Regions from separate parts of the Shewanella sp. 10N.286.51.B2 genome, predicted to be linked through region 3. Evidence: predicted binding sites of a transcription regulator. Region 3 holds the regulator's gene; each other region holds the start of a gene.
What was found. The regulator sigma-54, encoded in region 3, starts transcription at its own class of promoters, with help from an activator protein. The targets are predictions, from matches to a motif close to GTTGGCACGNNNNTNGNNT.

Region 1 (5,348 bases), on a different contig from region 3:
AAGCAAGTCGGCGGTCATGCACAAGGTACGATTTCATTTACTAGCAGCCCAGTTCATAACGTAGATACTTGGGTTGATATGGCTAAAAACCTTGAAGACATGGGCTGTGACTCACTGTGCATCAAGGATATGGCAGGCTTACTTAAGCCAATGCAAGCTTATGATCTTATCAGCCGTTTAAAATCTCAAACTGACTTAACCGTTTCTATGCATTGTCATGCTACAACGGGTTTAAGTACTGCAACCTATCAAAAAGCCATTGAGGCTGGTGTTGATATTCTTGATACCGCGATTTCAACCATGAGCCAAACCTATGGCCATTCAGCTACTGAAACATTAGTTGCTATGGCAGAAGACTCGGGCCGCGCCACGGGTTACGACATGGCAGCATTAGAAGAAATTGCCGCTTACTTTAGAGAAGTACGTAAGAAATATGCCCGTTTTGAAGGGGCGCTTAAAGGCATTGATTCACGTATTCTTCGTGCACAAGTGCCAGGTGGCATGTTAACTAACATGGAAAACCAGCTCAAAGAGCAGGGCGCTGCAGATAAAATGGATGAGGTGTTAGAAGAGATCCCTCGTGTGCGTGAAGATCTTGGCTTTTTGCCATTGGTTACACCAACCTCGCAAATTGTCGGCACCCAGTCAGTGATTAATGTCTTAATGGGCGAGCGTTATAAAACCTTAGCTAAAGAAACCGAAGGTGTACTGAAAGGCGAATACGGTGCAACGCCGGCTCCGGTTAATGCCGAGCTGCAAGCACGGGTATTAAATGGCGCAGAGGCTATTACTTGTCGCCCTGCAGATTTAATTGAACCTGAATTAGATAAGCTTCGCAGCGAGCTTGCTGACATCGCTAAGAAAGACGGTATTACATTAGCCGCAGAAACTGATGATGATGTAATGACCTATGCCCTATTTAATCAAATTGGTCTTAAGTTCCTGACTAATCGCGGTAACCCTGATGCCTTTGAGCCAGTGCCAAGTGCTGATGATATGGCCGTGCCTGCGGCTAAAGCTGAAAAAGGCGCTGAAACCTACACTGTTAATGTGCAAGGACAAAGCTTTGTGGTTGAGGTAAGCGAAGGAGGCGATATCAGCCAGATCGTGCCGACATCAGCAGCACCTGCTGCCGTTGCTCCAACTGTTGCTGCTGCACCTGTGAGCGATGAAGTGAAAGCCACCATGAATGCACCGCTGTCGGGTAATATTTTTAAAGTATTGGTAAACGATGGCGATCACGTCAATGAAGGTGATGTGGTGTTAATCCTTGAAGCAATGAAAATGGAAACTGAAGTGCGCGCAGCAATAACAGGTTTCATCAAAAATATTTCAGTTAAGCAAGGTGATGCCGTTTCGGTTGGTTCACCATTGTTAGCATTAGCGTAGGAGATAGCATGGAAGGATTACTGGCCTTTTGGTCTGAGACAGGCATTGCTAACTTCGCACTTGATCAATTATTTATGATGGCAATAGGCGGTTTATTACTGTATCTCGCAATAGCAAAAGGCTTCGAGCCATTACTATTATTGCCTATTGGGTTTGGTGCCATACTGGCGAATATTCCAAATGCGGGTTTCACTGAAGAAGGCGGCTTACTTTGGTACGCCTACCATGTGGGCATTGAGACCGGCATATTTCCATTACTGATTTTCATGGGCGTGGGGGCATTAACCGATTTTGGTGCATTAATCGCTAACCCAAAAACCTTATTGTTGGGCGCTGCAGCCCAATTCGGGATATTTGCGACTTTATTAGGTGCAATTGCTCTTAATGTGGTGCCGGGTTTTGAGTTCAGCATGACTGACGCCGCAGCCATTGCGATTATTGGTGGTGCAGATGGTCCAACTGCGATTTTCTTAGCCTCAAAACTAGCCCCTGATTTATTAGGTGCGATTGCTGTTGCAGCTTATTCATACATGGCATTAGTGCCGTTAATTCAGCCGCCAATTATGCGTCTATTAACCAATGAGTCAGAGCGTAGCATCAAAATGGAGCAGCTACGTGAAGTCAGTAAGAAAGAGAAAATTATCTTTCCCTTGATGGTTGTCGGTCTAACGATTTTGTTCCTACCAGCGGCGTCGCCTTTAGTGGGCATGTTCTGTTTAGGTAACTTAATGCGTGAGTCTGGCGTGGTTGATAGACTATCTTCTACCGCGCAAAACGAGCTTATCAATATTGTGACTATCTTTTTAGGTTTAGCTGTAGGCTCTAAATTACAGGCAGAACAGTTCTTACGCATTGAAACCTTGGGTATTCTTATTTTAGGTGCCGTGGCATTTAGTATTGGTACTGCTTCAGGGGTATTAATGGCGAAGTTCATGTCTAAGCTATCTGGTGGCAAAGTTAACCCATTGATTGGCGCAGCAGGAGTTTCTGCAGTGCCGATGGCGGCGCGCGTTGTTAACAAGGTAGGTCTTGAAGCTAATAACCAAAACTTCTTGCTGATGCATGCTATGGGGCCAAACGTGGCTGGTGTATTAGGTAGTGCTGTTGCTGCAGGTGTACTACTTGCGGTATTAGGCTAACCAGAGTTGTTTCAACAAGAGTAACCATCAGCTAATGCGTCTCAATTAGCTTAAGTTAGTGATTCAGATTAGTTACTCGCATTAGTTGCTAAATAAAAGCCACTTAATCACCAGATTAAGTGGCTTTTTTATATCGGTAGCTCAATTTCATTTGCTTATCTATCGGTTTAGTTATCGACACAGCCATGACTTAATCATTTACTCTGCGACTAACACAATCACAATCACAATCACAATCACATACGCAATCACCTACACAGTCAGCAACTAAACCCCAAGTTCCGGTGCTAGTCTAAAGTTAAATGCTGCCCAAAAAAGTGCAACAGTATTTTATCTTGCACCGTTACGGACGCTTAGGGGCAATAGGTTTTTCAGTTGCAAACACATTTAATCATTTATAACAGAGGTTTACATTTATGGCATGGTTACTGAATGGACTATGACAACAATACTCGTCATTGAGACTATTTATTGGTTTAATCTGCAGTTTGTTGAATATTTATGCAGAGCGACAAGATGGAACACATTAACGATAAAGCAAAGGCGCTTTAATTATTCCTTAGGGATAATTAAAGCGCCTTTTTTGTTTTAAGTCATTTTAAACTTAAAAGGGATAAACGATGAACTGGAAAACGTCTTTTAAACAGCTTGCGGTCGCGCTAAGTATTGGTGCAGCGATGCAAGTTAATGTTGCCACTGCAGAAGTAGGCTTTCCTGAAAAAGAAGAGCTGACATTTGGTTTTATTAAACTGACCGATATGGCGCCTATCGCTATCGCTTATGAAAATGGTTATTTCGAAGAAGAAGGCTTATACGTCACCATCGAAGCTCAAGCTAACTGGAAAGTGTTACTGGACGGCGTGATTGATGGCCGCTTAGATGGGGCGCATATGCTAGCAGGTCAGCCTATTGCAGCCACGATTGGTTATGGTACCAAAGCCCATATCATTACGCCTTTTTCAATGGATTTAAATGGTAATGCTATTACTGTATCCAATGATATTTGGGCGCAAATGAAGCCTAACATCGCTAAAAATGCTGATGGTAAACCGGTTCATCCCATTAAAGCAGACTCGCTCAAACCTGTGGTAGATAAATATAACGAGCAAGGTAAGCCCTTTAAAATGGGCATGGTATTTCCAGTCTCTACCCACAACTATGAACTACGTTATTGGTTAGCCGCTGGTGGTATTCACCCCGGTTTTTATGCGCCTCACAAAGGTGATACTTCAGGACAACTTGACGCTGAAGCTTACTTATCTGTTACGCCGCCACCACAAATGCCATCAACCCTTGAAGCTGGCACCATCTATGGCTACTGCGTTGGTGAGCCTTGGAACCAACAAGCGGTATTTAAAGGTATCGGGGTGCCAGTGGTTACCGATTATGAAATTTGGAAAGATAACCCTGAAAAAGTATTTGGTATTACTGCAGAATTTGCTGAAAAGTATCCAAACACCACTATTCGCTTAACTAGAGCATTAATTAAAGCGGCTAAATGGTTAGACGAAAACAACAATGCTAACCGCCCAGCAGCTGTGAAAATCTTATCTCAATCTAACTATGTTGGCGCTGATTACGATGTGATTGCCAATAGCATGACGGGCACCTTTGAATATGAGAAAGGTGATAAGCGCGCGGTGCCTGATTTCAACGTGTTCTTTCGTTATAACGCAACCTACCCATATTACTCAGATGCGATTTGGTACTTAACCCAAATGCGTCGTTGGGGACAGATTTCAGATGATAAGCCTGATACTTGGTACAAAGAGATAGCTGCCAAGGTTTACCGTCCAGATATCTATGCAAAAGCGGCGCAATCGTTAATTGATGATAAAAGTATTGATGCCAAACATTTCCCTGACTTTGCTACTGAAACGGGCTTTAAAAAGCCGCAGCAACATTTTATTGATGACATTGTGTATGACGGTAGTGCACCGAATGCCTATATCAACAAGTTCAGTATCGGATTAAAACAAGGCGACAAACTGTAAGCCTGAGCTTAAGTACTTTATCTCGAGTTTTATGTCGAGTTTGATTCAGATTTTATGCAAGTAAGAGCTATCGAAGTGAGGATAGACCTATGACAACCATTGCAAGATTAGCGCAGAGACTCCCTATGGATAAGTCGGCTGTAACTTCGTTGTTAGCCAAATCAGCGGCAATGAGCAAAGCATTATTATTACCGCTCATCGGTATTACCGTGTTTTTGGTTATTTGGTCAATTACAGCCAATAATATTAATACATCCCTAGGTAAGTTTCCTGGTCCTGTGGCTGTTATAGGTCAGTTCGATGGGCTTTACCAAGAGCATAATGCCGAGCGAGAAAAGGCGGCGGCTTTTTATGAGCGCCAACAAGTTCGCAATAATGCAAGGCTGGCTGCCGATCCCAGTTATCAAGCGAAAACCAGAACGTATACCGGTAAGGAAACCTTCTTCGATCAGATAGTGACCTCACTTATCACGGTTATGTCTGGGTTTATACTAGCCGCCATTATTGCTATCCCCATGGGGATCTGGATGGGGTTAAGTAAAACCGTTAATGCAGCGGTTAATCCGATAGTGCAAATATTCAAACCTGTGTCACCACTGGCATGGTTGCCGTTGGTGACCATGGTGGTGAGCGCGTTATATGTGTCACCAGATCCTATGTTCTCTAAATCATTTATCAACTCCATGTTAACCGTCACCCTCTGTAGTCTGTGGCCGATGGTCATCAATACCTCAATAGGGGTGGCATCCATTGATTCTGACTTACTCAATGTCAGCCGGGTGCTGCGCTTATCACCGTTAACCCACGTACAAAAAATCGTGCTACC
Region 2 (5,348 bases), on a different contig from region 3:
TTATTGAATTCACCCATCCATAAGATTGCAGGTCGTTCAGTTTGGATAATTGCTGCAACGTTACGAATTTGAATAACCTTTTCTGCCACAGCGAGTTCTTCGTCGCTAAGTGACTCATCGAACCATTTATTCATTAATTCATCTTGCTCAGCGACGGTTAACGCCATTTCAGCGACAAGATCTTCATAAGTAAAACGATCGAAAGACAAGTTATAAGCACCGATGCGTACATCAGTTGTTTCAGGTGCTGGTTCACCTGGATAGTAATTATTAGTTTCGTCATTGCAACCAGCAAGTAAAGCAACACTCACTGCCATGGCAGCAGCTGTTTTTAACACTTTCATTTTTAACCCCATTATTATAAATATATGCCTCCTTTCTTGGAAGCTAAGGGATTTTAAACACCTGAAAAGCTGGCTAACAAGTATAAATTGAAGTTGTGACTGGCTTGTTTCCACAGAGCTTTTTATTTTAAAGTTACGTTTCACGCTTGGTGTTATTGTGTTTTTGTTTGGTTGTATTTGTTGGGGTTTATCAGCAGTAACTAAACTGATACATACTGACATTAGCTTTTAGTATGCTAGCGTATAAGCGAAACAAAGCGCTTTAATGAAAACTACTTTCACTTTTAGATGCTGACTTTAAAACCCAATGAGCTGCTAATTAATATTTTTTAGCTTATGTGACAATAAATAATGTAAATTTCCGGCTGCTTATTCAGCAGCGCGAACGATTTAATTAATGATTTTAGGTTGCACCATCAAGTGCCTGTCATTTCCCTATTTTGTAAAACATATAAAGAGGTAAATCATGAGTCGCTTGTTTTCTTCTGATAGCAAACAACAACATCAGAGCCAGCTAGATAGTAAGTTGCCAGATGCTAGTAACAAAGTGCCTTTAGGGAAAAAGATCTTCGGCTGGTTAAAGCAAATCGTCATACTGATTGTGTTCGTGATGGTCATTACGGGTTTAATGGATTTATGGCGCGGCAAAGACATTCAGCATGATAACTTACCTGAATTACAGGGAGTAACCCTTAAAGGTGAAAGGGTCGATGTATTGGCGATTAGCCAAGATAAGCCGGTGTTGGTGTATTTTTGGGGAAGCTGGTGCCCAATATGCCGCACAGTAAGCCCAGCCGTTGAAACCATGTCGGCTTATTATCCGGTGATCAGCGTGGCAATGGCGTCAGGCAACAATCATGAAATACAAGCTTACCTTGATGATAAAGGCTATAGCTTTGAAGTGATAAACGATCAGCAAAGTGAACTCAGCAATGACTGGTCGGTACAAGTCGCGCCAACCATTATGGTATTTAATAAAGGTAAACTCACATCCTATACAACAGGGATGACTAGCGTAGTGGGCCTGTGGTGGCGCATGCTGCTGGCATAATTTAGTTGTTGATAGCTAATCAGTTGTAGATAGTTAATCGGTTGTAAATAGTAAAAGCTCCCAAAGCAAAAGGTTCGAGAGCTTTTATTATGATATTTAAAACGAGTTAACAGAGATCTTTTATGGTGGTAGAGCTACCATTATCCATCACTGAACGAATACCATTATCTCGTGATGCGACACTGGCATACATCTGACTGGTACCAATAATTTGATGATTAGCCGCTTTAAGGTTGAAATAGGGCTTATCATTTTTAGCGGTTTCTTTAGTGAATTTATCTTCGCTTTGAGAATTGACTTGCACCGAGGCGATACCATTATTAGCGCCACTTTTAGCGGCATATAGCTCACTGGTCAGTATCACCTCGCCATTGCCAGCCTTTAATGCAAACTTGAACTGACCATTATTGCCTTTGCTTAACTCGAACCATCCAGACATAACACGCTCCTAATTACAGTGCTTATAGTGCTTATAGTGCATATAGTTAGTGCATACCAAAAATGGTATGCACTATGTTTTATGAAATTAAGTCTAGTAAAAAGAACGTTTAGCGGTAGCAACTTTAGTTTGAGTTTCAGCAATAAAATGGAAGGTGCTTGAGCGTTACAAACTTGAACTGAAAATCCGAAGGATAGCGAACGATCAATAAAAAATATGGTCTCCCCACAAGGACTCGAACCCTGATCGATCGCTTAGGAGGCGACTGCTCTATCCTGTTGAGCTATAGGGAGACTAAGCGCAATTATACAAGTTTTAATCTTGATTAAAAGGCTTTAAATTTAGTTGCTTAAATCTTAATCACGATATCTTGTATTTGAATATTCCCTGTTGCGTCTATGCCTTGTAATACTGCGGTGGCACTTTCTTCTGATACTTGATCAATAGTGACTGTTGCGCGGTTTGGTGTGGCAACGGCGCGCATTAAATTCACTCTGTCTGGGATATTTTGTTGCAATACAATTTGAAAGCTATCACCGGCTCTCACATGGTGCTTACGGCCTAAGTTAATAATTATTCTATTGCCTTGTTTAGCCACAATTTGTCCCAGCAGCGGGCGACAATTTAGCAAATTATCAATGTCAGCAGTGCTTTGCTGCATAAGCTGGTTAACCGTTTGGCCATAGCTTGAGCGCCAAAAACGTTTAGTGGTGGGTGATACGGTTTCGTCACGTTTAAACTCCCACTGCGCCTGTGCTGAGTAATCTTTACTCCAGACTTTTTCACCGCTAATAGCGTGATACAAAGTTAACTTAAAGCTGATTTGTCTTTGTGGATAGCCGTGAAATAAGCCAAATATTAATCCTGAGGTGGGCTCGGTTGACATATCGAGGATTTCTGGTTGTAAGATATATTGGCTATCGGTGATTTCGCCTAACCAACTTGGGATGCGATTACCTTTAAAATTGATTAACTCATTGCTGTGATCGAGTGCTTCATCGGCGTGAATGCGGGCAAAGCTATTATGGGAGTGACTATTTAGTAGCACGCCATACTGTTGTGATAGTGCTTGAGTAAAGTTTAATAACTGACCATAACGTAATTGAGCGCGATCTTGAATACTGGCCTGAGGCACCATTATTGCCGCTCTTAATTGCTGACCTCGGCATTGCTGAGCTGAGTCGTCTTGAAGATCTAATCTTAGTAATACAGTAATGTCAGTGCTGGTGAGCATTTCAGATACCAGTTCAATATTATTGTCTTGTCCTATATGACTAAACTGAAATGCATCTTGGCTTAACTGCCCCTGACCCGAGATGTATTGACTATTAACGTTAACACCAACCCCAGCTTGCATGCTGGCATAGCTTAGCGCTTGGCTGATCGCCACTTCACGCGCCTTATCTACATTGCCATTAATGATATTCGCATGGCCTGTTACTTCAATAATTTCAGCTTTTAACGGCAGACTCAAGATACTGACAAACAGCAATATGGCTGCGGAGTAGAGTCGCTGGGTTGTTTTACTGCATATTTTCATATTAATCACTTGCTTAAAGATAACGATGAACGACTAATACAGTGCCAAGTTTATGGCGTTAAAGTACTAGGAGCGATTGTTTGAGAATAAATGCAAATAATGTGCCTGTTATTGGTTTTCAATATATAAGTCGTTAAGCCAATGCTGAAAGGGATTAATTATCTAAAGTTTTTATCCTGATTGCCGATAGTGTTTTTAGAATTCATTTTTAACCTTTAGGCCTCAAACGCCTTAGCCCATAGCAATGCTTGAGTTAAATACAGGAATGCAATATGCGCCGAATTGGTTTACTTCCAATCATGATGTTGATGACAGCTTGTGCTGGCTCACAACCGACAGAGTATGATGATTTATCTTATGTCAATGAAGGCTATGAGATGAATTTTTGGTATGAGTCTGAGCCCAAAACGGATCATGTTATTCGCTACGATATTCAGCAGTCAGGCATAGCGCCCAAAGCTGGGGTTAACCGCTTGGCGGAAAAAATTGTCAATGAATTAGTGCTACAAAACGACAGCTTACGAGCTGATCAACCACTGCTGATCACCACACCTGTCATGCTTGATGATTACGGACAAACTAATTTGCTGGGGCAGCAATTGCAGCAAGGCATGTTGACTGCATTTCATGCCAATGAATTTAATCTTGTTGATATGAATGTGGCTAGTTCACTTCGCGCCACTGCGGAGGGTGAGTTTATTTTAAGCCGCGACTGGAAGCAGCTTGCCACAGATTTAGCGGTATCCCATGTGGTCGTAGCCACAATGGGCACTACCTCAGAGGGTGTGGTGGTCAATGCCAGAATTGTCAATACTAGCAATAATCGAGTAGTGTCAGCGGTACAAACCTTTGTTAAAACCCACAGCCTGCCAGGCTATTTAACACCTGCCAATAAGGTGATTTCAAAAGACGGCATCTTGTATCGAAACGAGCATGCAGGTATGGCAAGCGTGACTATTTTAGGAGATAACCAATGAAGGCAATACTGTTTGCAGCCCTGACAGCAGCCCTCACCTTGTCCGGGTGTGCGGTAAACGACAAGTATGTGCAATGGGAAACCGAGGCGCCTAAACAATTTCCTAAACTAACCGCTATTGGTTATGCGCCGTTAGCAACGCAACCGGCAACAGAGCAATCTCACAAGGTGTTAATGGCGATGCAAGCGTCTAAAATTGCCGCTTATCGTGAACTGGCTGAGCAAGTGTATGGCCAGCAGATTGATGCCAGTAGCCAGGTCGATGATTGGTTGCTGAATAAGCAAACCGTTACCGCCAGTGTCTCGGGCATGATTAAAGGCGCTAAAGTGGTCAAAAGCTATCCGGCTGGTGATATGTATGTGACTGAGTTAGAACTGGATTTTTCACAGGTATGGAGCCTATATCAGCAGCAAAATAGGCCTAGAACGATTAAGCATGTGACTTACTTTTAGTTAAATTTAATTATTTAAATCCAGTCATTTAAATTAACTTAACTGAAGTACAAAAAAACCGCTCTTTGAGCGGTTTTTTGGTTTTTAAAACACAATCTAGCAACTCGCAGGGCAGTTAATTACCGCCTCGATTATGCTTTAAGGTTTTGCCCTAAAGAGGAAATCGTTGAAGTTCGGCCTTTGTCATTATAGGTCAGGCTTGATGCATTACGGCTCATTTGCAGCGCTTGAGAGAAGCGATTAAGGCTGGCTATATTAAGCTCAATTAAGCTGGCATTTTGACTATTGATGGCCTTGCACTCGTCTAGAATCGCTTTGGCTTCTTCGACTTTAACAATTAGTTCTGGCTCAGCGTTTAATAATGCTTTTTCTGGGTGAGAGGCTAACTTTTCATCATTAAGTTTGAGGTTGTTTAGGCAGTCAACCTTGTCTTTTGCCAGTGACAGTAGTTTATCTGCGTCACGTTCAGTAAGGGCTAATTTTTCTTCAGATACAAGTAATTTCAGCGACGACAAGGTGTCGTGCTGAAAAGATAACAGCTGTAG
Region 3 (5,348 bases):
ACTATTACTTAAAGTCAGCGATGTAATGCACAAAGGCGCTGATATTCCACAGGTGAAAAGTGAGCTCTGCATTACTGAAACCCTATATGAGATCTCAAATAAAGGTTTAGGTATGACTGCAGTGATCGATAATGCAGACAAGCTAGTCGGGATCTTTACTGACGGTGATTTACGCCGCGTCATCGATGCTGAAGTGAACCTGCGTACTACCGCTATTGCCGATGTAATGACAACCAACTGCATTACCATCAGCCCAGGTATTTTAGCCGCGCAAGCATTACAGATTATGGAAGAAAAAAGTATTAACGGTTTAATTGTCGTAGACGAGAACCAACGCCCAGTCGGCGCACTTAACATGCTCGATATGGTTAAAGCTGGAGTCATTTAACATGTCATTACACGAAACACTGCACCAAGGTTTTTACGGCCCAATCTCTGATGATGTTTGGCAAAAAGCCAAAAAAATTAAGCTGCTTATTTGCGATGTCGATGGGGTATTTTCCGATGGCCGTATTTATTTAAGTAATGCAGGGGAAGAGTTAAAAGCATTTCATACCCGTGATGGTTATGGCATTCGCTCTATTTTAACCAGTAATATTCATGTTGCTGTGATAACCGGGCGTAAATCTGCCATTGTGGAAAATAGAATGACCGCTTTAGGTGTCACTCATATTTATCAAGGTGTTGATGATAAACTAGTGCCTTACCAAAGCCTGTTAGATACCTATGGCGTTAGCCCAGATGAAGTCGCCTATATTGGTGATGACATGGTTGACTTACCTGTGATGAAACAGGTTGGCCTTGCAGTTTGTGTGGCTGATGGCCATCCTTATGTTAAACAACATTGCCATATGACCACCACCATTAACGGCGGAAATGGCGCATTACGTGAACTCACCGATTTGCTATTACTTAGCCAAGATAAGTTTGAAAATGCCCACGGAATGAGTATATGAGCCGAGTGACCTTCGCTATTATCGGATTTTTTGGCGCAGCCTTAGTCCTTTATTGGCAAGTACAAATTAAACGTAGTCAGATGGAGGCAAGTAAATTGCCTGCCCCTGCTCGCCCTGATTTTATCGCCAATGACTTACGCACCACTGAATTTAATGAGCAAGGTTTAGTGCAAAGCCGAGTCTCAGCGAAATACATGGAGCACTTTCAGCAAAGTAATGAAACCATGTTTACTGAGCCTGTCTACCTTATTTATCCTGAAAATGGTGAAGCCGAATGGCAATTAAGCGCAGATTTAGGCAAGCTGAATAATGAAACAGGCAAAGTAGTTTTAGAAAATAATGTTATTATTGATGCAATAAACATCGACGAGCCATTACAATCTTTGACAACCACCATGTTGGCACTCGATATGAACACCATGATTTTGACCTCAGATAGACAAATTTTTGTTACTGGGTCAGATTTTAATATACAAGGTTTAGGCCTGTATGCTGATTTAAATGCTCAAGAACTTGAACTTTTAAGTCAAGTAGAAGGAACGTATGAAGCAAAGTAAACTTTTGATTGCCTCACTACTCAGTGTAGTCAGTATTGCCAGCGCCTATGCAAAAGAAGGCGATTTACAGCAAGAGCTTAAAGTCGCAGCTGTGAGCCAAAAAGCTGACATAAAAAACAATCAGGTCATCTTCTATGGCCCAGTTAATGTGACTCAAGGGTCGATTAACATTAATGCCGACGAATTACGCGCATTTGGCACCGAAAGCGGCACCCAAAAAACCATGGTTGCCACAGGTAACCCTGCGACATTTTCCCAAGAGTTAGATGATGGCCGTATTGGTACTGCCAGTGCCGATGAAATTAAATATGAGCTTGCCACTAGCATTTTAACCTTAACGGGTAATGCTAAATTGGACCAAGCTGGCAGCCAGGTTACTGGTAACCTAATTAGCTACAACATTGAAAAGCAGCAGTTAATTGCTGAAAGCACCGGTACTGGTGAAGATCGGGTTATCACTATTTTTCAACCAGAAAGTCACCCAGACTTGATTGATTCTGAAAAGAAAAAAGATGAGCAACCACATTTACCAGACAGCGCTAAACCCGGTGATGACACGCCACCAGCTATAATTGAAAACAACAATTTATCTGCTGTAGAGGCTGTGAACTCAACTGAAACACCCGAAGTAACTGAATCACTTAACGCTGAGGCGCAGGCGACATTGTCAGCCCCAGCAGCTGAGCAAAATGACTAATGACCCAAATTACGTTAACCGCTGAAAATCTCGCTAAGAGTTATAAAAGTCGCCAGGTAGTAAAAGATGTCAGCCTGACGGTAAAAACCGGCCAAATTGTTGGCTTACTTGGCCCTAATGGTGCGGGTAAAACCACCACCTTTTATATGGTCGTAGGCCTAGTCAAAAGTGATAAGGGCCGCATTCTGATCGATGAAGATGATTTAACCGCAGATCCAATGCATTTGCGCGCCCGAAAAGGCATTGGCTACTTACCTCAAGAAGCCAGTATTTTTCGTAAGCTCACAGTACACGATAATATAATGGCAGTGCTTCAAACTCGCAAAAGCTTATCAAATGAGCAGCGCATTGAAGAACTGGAACATTTATTAGAAGAATTTAACATAACTCATATCCGTGATAGCCAAGGTATGGCGTTATCGGGAGGTGAGCGTCGCCGAGTTGAAATTGCACGCGCATTAGCGGCAAATCCTAAGTTTATTTTATTAGATGAACCTTTTGCAGGGGTAGATCCTATCTCAGTAATCGACATCAAGAAAATTATTCAACAACTTAAAAGCCGTGGTTTAGGGGTGCTAATTACCGACCATAATGTCCGTGAAACACTTGATGTGTGTGAGCGAGCATATATTGTGAGTCACGGAAACTTGATTGCTGAAGGAACACCTGCTGAGATCTTAGTCAATCAGCAAGTTAGGTCGGTATACTTAGGTGAACAATTCAAGCTATAGTTAGCACTATTCAGTTTTTAGTATGGCATTCGCGGCCAACAACAAACCTTAATCTAGTCTATTTTTCTAGGATCATAAACTAGCGCCCACACTGTTCGTCGCGATGATGTAATTCAATTAGGGACAAGCGGTACATGAAAGCCTCACTCCAACTCAAAATGGGTCAACACTTAACCATGACCCCACAGTTGCAACAAGCGATTCGCTTATTGCAACTTTCCTCATTGGAGCTACAGCAAGAAATTCAACAAGCACTTGATTCAAACCCGCTATTAGAGCTTGAAGACGAATTCACTAAAGCCAAAGAGCCCGTAAAAGAAAACGCCCTGCAAACTGACACCGATTTTAGTGATAATAGCCAAGTCACCATAGAAAAAGACACCTCAACGGTTGATACCACTGAATCGCTCACTAAAGATTCTATGCCTGAAGAACTCCCTATGGATACCACATGGGATGAGGTGTATACCGCCTCGCCGACTTCTGGCTCTGGCGCAGTATCGAGCGGTAATGATATGCCGTTTCAAGGCGAAACCAGTGAAGGCTTGTATGAGCATCTTGAATGGCAAAAAAACCTCACTCCCTTTTCTGAAAATGACTTGGTGATTGCAACCGCCATTATTGATGCCATTGATGAGCGCGGTTACCTCACCCAGAGCGTTGAAGACATTTTGCAATCCTTAGGCACTGACGATATCGAACTCGATGAAGTTGAAGCTGTACTTAAACGGGTACAACACTTCGATCCCGTCGGCATTGCAGCGCGAGATTTAAGTGAGTGTCTATTAATTCAATTAGGCCAATACCCTAATGAAATTCCTTGCATAGATAATGTTAAGTTACTGATTAAAGATCATCTTGATTTAATCGCCGGTCGTGACTTTAGGTTACTGATGCGTAAAACCAAGCTTAAAGAAGATGATTTACGTGAAGCCATTGAATTTATTCAAACGCTCAATCCACGTCCAGGCTTGCAAATTACCCCCATTAAAGATGAGTACGTCATTCCTGATGTTACTGTACTTAAAAAGAATGGTCGCTGGGTGGTCGAGCTAAATCCCGATAACATGCCTAAAATTGGCGTTAATCAGCAATATGCAGCTATGGCCAAAGGCGGTTCAAGCCAAGCTGACAGCCAATTTATTCGTGGTCATTTACAAGAAGCCAAATGGTTTATCAAAAGCATCGATAGCCGTAATGAAACCTTACTAAAAGTGGCTAACTGTATCGTACAATTTCAGCAAGGTTTCTTTGAGTTCGGTGAAGAAGCCATGAAGCCGATGGTGCTCAATGATATTGCTGAAGCGGTTGAAATGCACGAGTCGACCATTTCACGGGTCACGACCCAAAAATACATGCATACCCCCCGTGGACTTTTTGAACTAAAATATTTTTTCTCAAGCCATGTAAGTACCGATGATGGTGGAGAATGCTCTTCTACAGCAATTCGCGCATTTATTAAAAAGCTCGTAGCTGCAGAAAACCCGAAAAAGCCTCTTAGTGATAGTAAAATGGCGACACTATTGGCTGAACAAGGGATTAACGTTGCTCGACGTACGATAGCCAAATATCGAGAGGCAATGCTCATCCCTCCCTCAAACCAACGCAAAAGCTTATAACTTTTGTTATTGGAGGATGACCTATGCAAATTAACCTGACTGGAAACCATATTGAAATAACTCAATCTTTACGGGAATACGTGCAAACAAAATTTTCAAAGCTTGAACGACACTTCGAACAGATCAATAATGTTCACGTTGTGCTCGATGTTCAAAAGCTACAACAGATTGCCGAAGCCAAACTGCACCTAAAAGGCGGTGAAGTGTTTGCTGTATCGCGTAACGCTGATATGTATGTGGCAATAGACGCCCTGATAGATAAGCTAGACCGTCAGGTAATTAAACATAAAGAGAAACTCACTAAGCATTAACGATGGAACTTCGTACCATCCTGCAGCCGGCGTGCACTACCTGTGCCACTCCGGGCAGTAAGAAAAAGGTACTGGAATTAATCAGCAATTTAATGGCTGCCCAGTACCCAACCCTTTCTTCACAGGCTATTTTTGAAAGTCTAATAGCGCGTGAAAAAATGGGCAGTACAGGTATAGGAAATGGCATAGCAATTCCACATGGGCGCTTAGATAATATCGAAGAACCCATTGCTATTTTAATCAAATGCGAAGAGCCAATCGCCTTTGATGCCATAGACAAGCAACCTGTAGATATTTTATTTGCGCTTCTTGTACCTGCAGATCAGTGCCAGCAACACCTAAGCACATTATCTAGCATGGCAGAGAAACTCAGTGATAAATTGATACTTAAACGACTTCGAAAGAGTCATGACGCTACAGAACTTTATCAGGTTATTACTGCATGAAACTTGTCATCGTATCGGGACGTTCAGGTTC
Region 4 (5,348 bases), on a different contig from region 3:
GTTTATTTGTCGGTTTGATTGTGGCGGTGTTTCAGGCTGCCACCTCCATTAATGAACAAACCTTAAGTTTCTTACCGCGTCTATTAATGACCCTGTTTTCACTGATGTTTTTAGGCCATTGGCTGGTGCAAACCATGATGGATTTTTTCTATAATATGGTGGATATGATCCCGTAGGTTATAGGTTAGGTCATTGGATATTCTGTTCGAGGAAATTAGCCAAACCATTGCCGCCTATATTTGGCCGCTGTTTCGTATTTCTTCAATGCTAATGGTAATGACGGTCTTTGGCGCCAATACGACTCCGTCGCGGATCCGCTTATTATTGGCGATGGCCATCACCATTGCCGTTGCGCCGGTACTGCCAAAAACAACATATGTGGAGCTATTTTCATTAACTGCAGTATTTGTTTCAGCTCAGCAGATTTTAGTGGGCACAGCTATTGGTTTTGTGACCATTTTAGTGATGCAAACTTTTGTATTAACAGGGCAAATTATTGGTATGCAAACCAGTTTAGGCTTCGCTTCCATGGTGGACCCAGGCTCCGGTGAGCAAACCCCGGTAGTGGGTAACTTCTTTTTATTGCTGGCGACCTTGATTTTTTTAAGTGTAGATGGTCATTTATTGATGTTTAAAATGCTGGTGGCCAGCTTTGAAACCATTCCGGTTTCAACCGAAGGCTTTAGCATTGCCAATTATAAAAAACTTACCGAGTTTGGCAGTTATATGTTTGGCGCGGCGTTAACCATGTCAATATCAGCGATTGTGGCATTATTGCTTATTAACCTCTCGTTTGGAGTAATGACCCGGGCTTCACCGCAGTTGAATATTTTTGCCATCGGTTTTCCAGTGACTATGGTCAGTGGCTTATTTATTCTCTGGCTGACCCTAGGCCCTATCATGTCTCATTTTGATCAGGTGTGGCTGCAAGCCCAGCTGCTGATGTGTGATATTTTACAACTGACCTGTCACATTGACGGTTCCATAAGCCAGTAGGGACAAGATGGCAGAAGATACCGGTCAAGAACGCACCGAGGACCCCACCGCCAAGCGACTGGAACAGTCCCGTGAAAAAGGTCAGGTCGCCCGCTCTAAAGAGTTAGGAACCGCAGCAGTATTATTAGCATCTGCTGTGGGGTTTGCGTTTGTTGGCCAAGATCTGGCGCGCAGCTTACACAGCGTGATGACGCAAATGCTCACCATGGAGCGGGATCAGATCTATGACACCAACTCTATGTTCCTAGTTTGGGGGGTTATTGGCGCTGAGCTTGCTTGGCCATTATTCAGTTTCATTGCTTTTCTCGCCTTTATTGCCTTCCTTGGCAATATTGTCTTAGGCGGTATTACTTTTTCAGTTAAAGCTTTTATGCCTAAGGGCAGTAAAATGAACCCTGCTAAAGGCTTTAAAAGAATGTTTGGCACCCAGGCCTTAGTTGAACTAACTAAAGGTATTGCTAAATTTTTGGTGGTGGCAATATCGGCGTATTTTTTATTGTCGTTTTATTTTTACGATATTTTGACCTTATCTATGGGTCATTTACCGGGAAATATTTACCACGCGCTGGATCTATTGGTATGGATGTTTATTTTATTGTGTTCATCAATGCTATTGATCGTGGTGATTGATGTGCCATTTCAAATATGGAACCACAATAAACAGCTTAAAATGACCAAACAAGAAGTTAAAGACGAGTATAAAGACTCTGAAGGTAAGCCTGAAGTAAAAGGCCGTATTAGGCAATTGCAGCATGAGATGGCCAATAAACGCATGATGTCTGAAGTGCCCAATGCCGATGTGATTGTGGTTAACCCAGAGCATTACGCTGTGGCAGTAAAATATGATGCCAGTCGTTCATCTGCGCCATTTTTAGTGGCAAAAGGGGTTGATGATGTGGCCTTTAAAATTCGCGAAATAGCCCGAGAGCACGAAGTGCCAATTGTATCAGCGCCGCCGCTAGCCAGAGCCATATATCATACAACTAAAATTGACCAACAGGTACCGGAAGGACTATTTACCGCCATTGCACAAATCTTAGCTTACGTATTTCAGTTAAAACAATACCAAAAGGGTCGCGGTAAACGTCCAAAACCTATTCCGCTCAATCAACCTATTCCGGATGATTTAAAACATTAGCTGCGGTGTTTTTAGGCACTCAAACCGCAACAGCTGCTATTAACTAATAGCTTGGCTTAGTAATTGCATTTCGCTGATGTCAGCGTCAAAAATATTACGAAAGGGTTTACGGTTAATGGATGTAAAGACAGCGCTAGGTCAAGCAAAGCAAATACGATTTAGCACATTCAAAGGTATTGGTACCCCTTTATTGGTGCTGGCTGCATTAGGTATGGTGGTATTGCCGATGCCGCCATTTCTGCTTGATATTCTATTCTCCTTTAACATTTCCCTCGCTTTAATCGTGTTACTTGTCGCTATTTATAGTGATCGCCCACTAGATTTTGCCGCATTTCCGACTGTTTTACTGGTGGCCACCTTATTACGCTTAGCATTGAATGTGGCCTCAACACGAATAGTGTTACTTGAGGGGCATAACGGTGGTGACTCCGCGGGTAAAGTGATTGAAGCCTTTGGTTCGGTGGTGATTGGCGGTAACTATGCTGTGGGTTTAGTGGTGTTTTTAATCCTGATCATCATCAACTTTGCCGTAGTAACCAAAGGTGCGGGGCGTATTTCAGAAGTGAGCGCGCGTTTTACCTTGGACGCCATGCCGGGTAAACAGATGGCCATTGATGCCGATTTAAATGCCGGCACATTAACTCAAGATCAGGCACGTATTCGCCGTGCTGAAGTGACGAAAGAAGCTGACTTTTATGGCGCGATGGACGGTGCGTCAAAATTTGTGAAAGGGGATGCTATTGCTGGGATTATGATTCTGGTGATTAATATCCTTGGCGGTTTTGTCATCGGCATGGTGCAGCACGGCTTGGATTTTTCAAGCGCGGTGGAGATTTATACCTTACTGACCATTGGTGATGGTTTGGTGGCGCAAATACCCGGATTGCTTTTATCTATCGCCGCCGCCTTGATGGTGACGCGCCAAAATGAGTCTGGCGATATGGGCGGGATGATGATCAGCCAAATGTTCCATAGTCCTAAGTCTATGGCCATTGCATCAGCCGTGCTTTTTGTTATGGGTGTTGTACCTGGTATGCCACATTTCGCGTTTTTAACGTTTGCATTTATTACCGCAGGCGCAGCTTACTTTATTTATAAACGCAATAACGACAATAAAACCCTTGCGCTAGAAAAAGCAGTTAAAGGCCCAAGCGATGTCAAAGAGGCTGAGCCCAAAGAGCTAAGCTGGGAAGATGTACATCATGTAGACACCATTGGCCTTGAAGTGGGCTATCGACTTATTCCGCTGGTAGATAAAGGTCAAGGCGGCGAGTTACTCAGTCGAATTAAAGGGGTACGTAAAAAATTATCGCAGGAATTGGGCTTTTTGGTACCGGCAGTGCATATTCGTGACAACTTAGATTTATCCCCCAACTGCTATCAAATATCCTTAATGGGCGTGGTAGTTGGCGAAGCAGAAGTAAGACATGATTGCGAGTTAGCGATTAATCCAGGTCAGGTTTACGGCAAGCTTGATGGCATAGAGACCAAAGATCCAGCTTTTGGTTTAGAAGCCGTTTGGATAGCTCCAGCGCAACGTGAACATGCGCAAACATTAGGTTATACCGTGGTTGATACCGCGACTGTTGTTGCTACTCATATAAGCCAGTTACTGACCAATAATGCGGCTAAATTATTGGGCTATGAAGAAGTGCAGCAGTTAATGGATATGCTATCGAAAAACTCGCCGAAGTTAGTGGATGGCTTTATACCAGACGTTATGCCGCTAGGTTCAGTGGTAAAAGTGATGCAAAACCTTCTTAATGAAGGAGTTTCTATCCGAGACTTGCGCACAATCGTGCAAACACTGTTAGAATACGGCAGCAAAAGTAATGATACTGAAGTGTTAACCGCTGCAGTACGTATTGCCTTGAAACGAATGATAGTGCAAGAGATCTCTGGGCCCGAATTGGAAATCCCTGTCATAACATTGGCGCCAGAGTTGGAACAGATGTTGCACAAGTCTATGCAGGCAACCGGCGGTGAAGGGCCCAATATTGAGCCAGGCCTTGCAGAACGTATGCAGAAGTCATTATTAGATGCTTCTCAGAAGCAAGAAATGGTCGGTCAACCAGCCATTTTATTGACATCAGGCATGCTTAGGTCAACTTTGTCGCGGTTTGTGAAATACACCATTCCTAATTTACGGGTTATTTCTTACCAAGAAATACCCGATGAAAAGCAAATACGCATAGTATCTGCAGTTGGGCAATAGCAATGACTTTCAGTTTGAAAGAGGTACGTAGTGAAAATTAAACGATTTTTTGCCAAGGATATGCGCTCAGCATTAGCTCAAGTCAAAGAGACTTTGGGCTCTGACGCGGTGATCATGTCGAATAAGAAAGTAACTGGTGGCATCGAAATTGTTGCAGCAGTTGACTACGATGAGCCTAAAGTTGATGTTGCAGTAAAATCGCCCGTTGCAGCCTTTATGAATGTGACTGAAGACCGTGTGTCAATTGGTGCTAATAAACCTGCTATTAAAGCACACACTAAAGTCAGCCCACCGCCAGTAGCTGATTCATTACAGGCGTTATTAGAAAAGCAGCATAGCCGCCTGCAGCAACAAATTTCCCAGCAACATGAAGAGCCGGAATTACCAGATTGGGCTAAACAGTTAGAAGCAAGCAAACCTGCAGCTAAAGAACCAAGACAGCATCAGCAACACATTGAGCCGTCTAGATCTCCAAATAAAGGTCATTCAGCTGAAATGGAAGCAATGCGCGAAGAGATGGCGTCACTGCGTGGTTTGCTAACTCATCAAGTTTCTTCATTAATGAAAGAACAGAAAAAACGCACCGATCCTGTGGGCGCGATGCTTGAAAGTAAATTAATTGCCGCAGAGTTCTCGCCTGCTGTCGCTGCCAAGTTATCCAGCCTAAGTCAGCAGTTTTCTCCCGCCGATTTAGTCAGAGCCTTACCCCAAAGTTTGGCCAACCTGCTCGATAACCAAGGTGACGATATTGTGCGCACTGGTGGCGTAGTCGCATTTGTCGGTCCAACTGGTGTCGGCAAAACCACTTCATTGGCTAAAATTGCTGCCAGATTTGCCGCTCATCATGGCCCAGAACAAGTTGCGTTAATTACCACAGATCATTATCGTATTGGAGCCTTTGAGCAATTGGCAACTTATGGCAAAATAATGGGCTGTCCAGTTAAACAAGCACATGATTTAACTGAATTAGAACAAATTCTTTATCAGTTTAAGAATCGT

Region 1: a site for sigma-54 is predicted at 2,944-2,962, ahead of AB4140_RS03530 (CmpA/NrtA family ABC transporter substrate-binding protein). Genes of this name have one in related genera too.
Region 2: a site for sigma-54 is predicted at 3,465-3,483, ahead of AB4140_RS16085 (flagellar assembly protein T N-terminal domain-containing protein). Genes of this name have one in related genera too.
Region 4: a site for sigma-54 is predicted at 2,185-2,203, ahead of flhA (flagellar biosynthesis protein FlhA). Genes of this name have one in related genera too.

Annotation. Positions count from the first base shown of each region.
Region 1 is NZ_JBFRKH010000013.1:37,943-43,290, reverse strand. It holds gene oadA (sodium-extruding oxaloacetate decarboxylase subunit alpha) at 1-1,389, shown strand, start outside; gene AB4140_RS03535 (sodium ion-translocating decarboxylase subunit beta) at 1,398-2,528, shown strand; gene AB4140_RS03530 (CmpA/NrtA family ABC transporter substrate-binding protein) at 3,206-4,522, shown strand; gene AB4140_RS03525 (ABC transporter permease) at 4,648-5,348, shown strand, end outside.
Region 2 is NZ_JBFRKH010000060.1:30,117-35,464, forward strand. It holds gene AB4140_RS16065 (endonuclease/exonuclease/phosphatase family protein) at 1-344, opposite strand, end outside; gene AB4140_RS16070 (protein disulfide oxidoreductase) at 811-1,395, shown strand; gene AB4140_RS16075 (YegP family protein) at 1,502-1,834, opposite strand; tRNA gene AB4140_RS16080 (tRNA-Arg) at 2,052-2,127, opposite strand; gene AB4140_RS16085 (flagellar assembly protein T N-terminal domain-containing protein) at 2,184-3,374, opposite strand; gene AB4140_RS16090 (FlgO family outer membrane protein) at 3,647-4,351, shown strand; gene AB4140_RS16095 (LPP20 family lipoprotein) at 4,348-4,803, shown strand; gene AB4140_RS16100 (flagella synthesis protein FlgN) at 4,935-5,348, opposite strand, start outside.
Region 3 is NZ_JBFRKH010000014.1:149,235-154,582, forward strand. It holds gene AB4140_RS04230 (KpsF/GutQ family sugar-phosphate isomerase) at 1-388, shown strand, start outside; gene kdsC (3-deoxy-manno-octulosonate-8-phosphatase KdsC) at 390-956, shown strand; gene lptC (LPS export ABC transporter periplasmic protein LptC) at 953-1,513, shown strand; gene lptA (lipopolysaccharide transport periplasmic protein LptA) at 1,500-2,210, shown strand; gene lptB (LPS export ABC transporter ATP-binding protein) at 2,210-2,941, shown strand; gene AB4140_RS04255 (RNA polymerase factor sigma-54) at 3,076-4,560, shown strand; gene hpf (ribosome hibernation promoting factor) at 4,584-4,871, shown strand; gene ptsN (PTS IIA-like nitrogen regulatory protein PtsN) at 4,874-5,317, shown strand; gene rapZ (RNase adapter RapZ) at 5,314-5,348, shown strand, end outside.
Region 4 is NZ_JBFRKH010000042.1:18,853-24,200, forward strand. It holds gene fliQ (flagellar biosynthesis protein FliQ) at 1-176, shown strand, start outside; gene fliR (flagellar biosynthetic protein FliR) at 193-996, shown strand; gene flhB (flagellar biosynthesis protein FlhB) at 1,004-2,134, shown strand; gene flhA (flagellar biosynthesis protein FlhA) at 2,250-4,349, shown strand; gene flhF (flagellar biosynthesis protein FlhF) at 4,380-5,348, shown strand, end outside.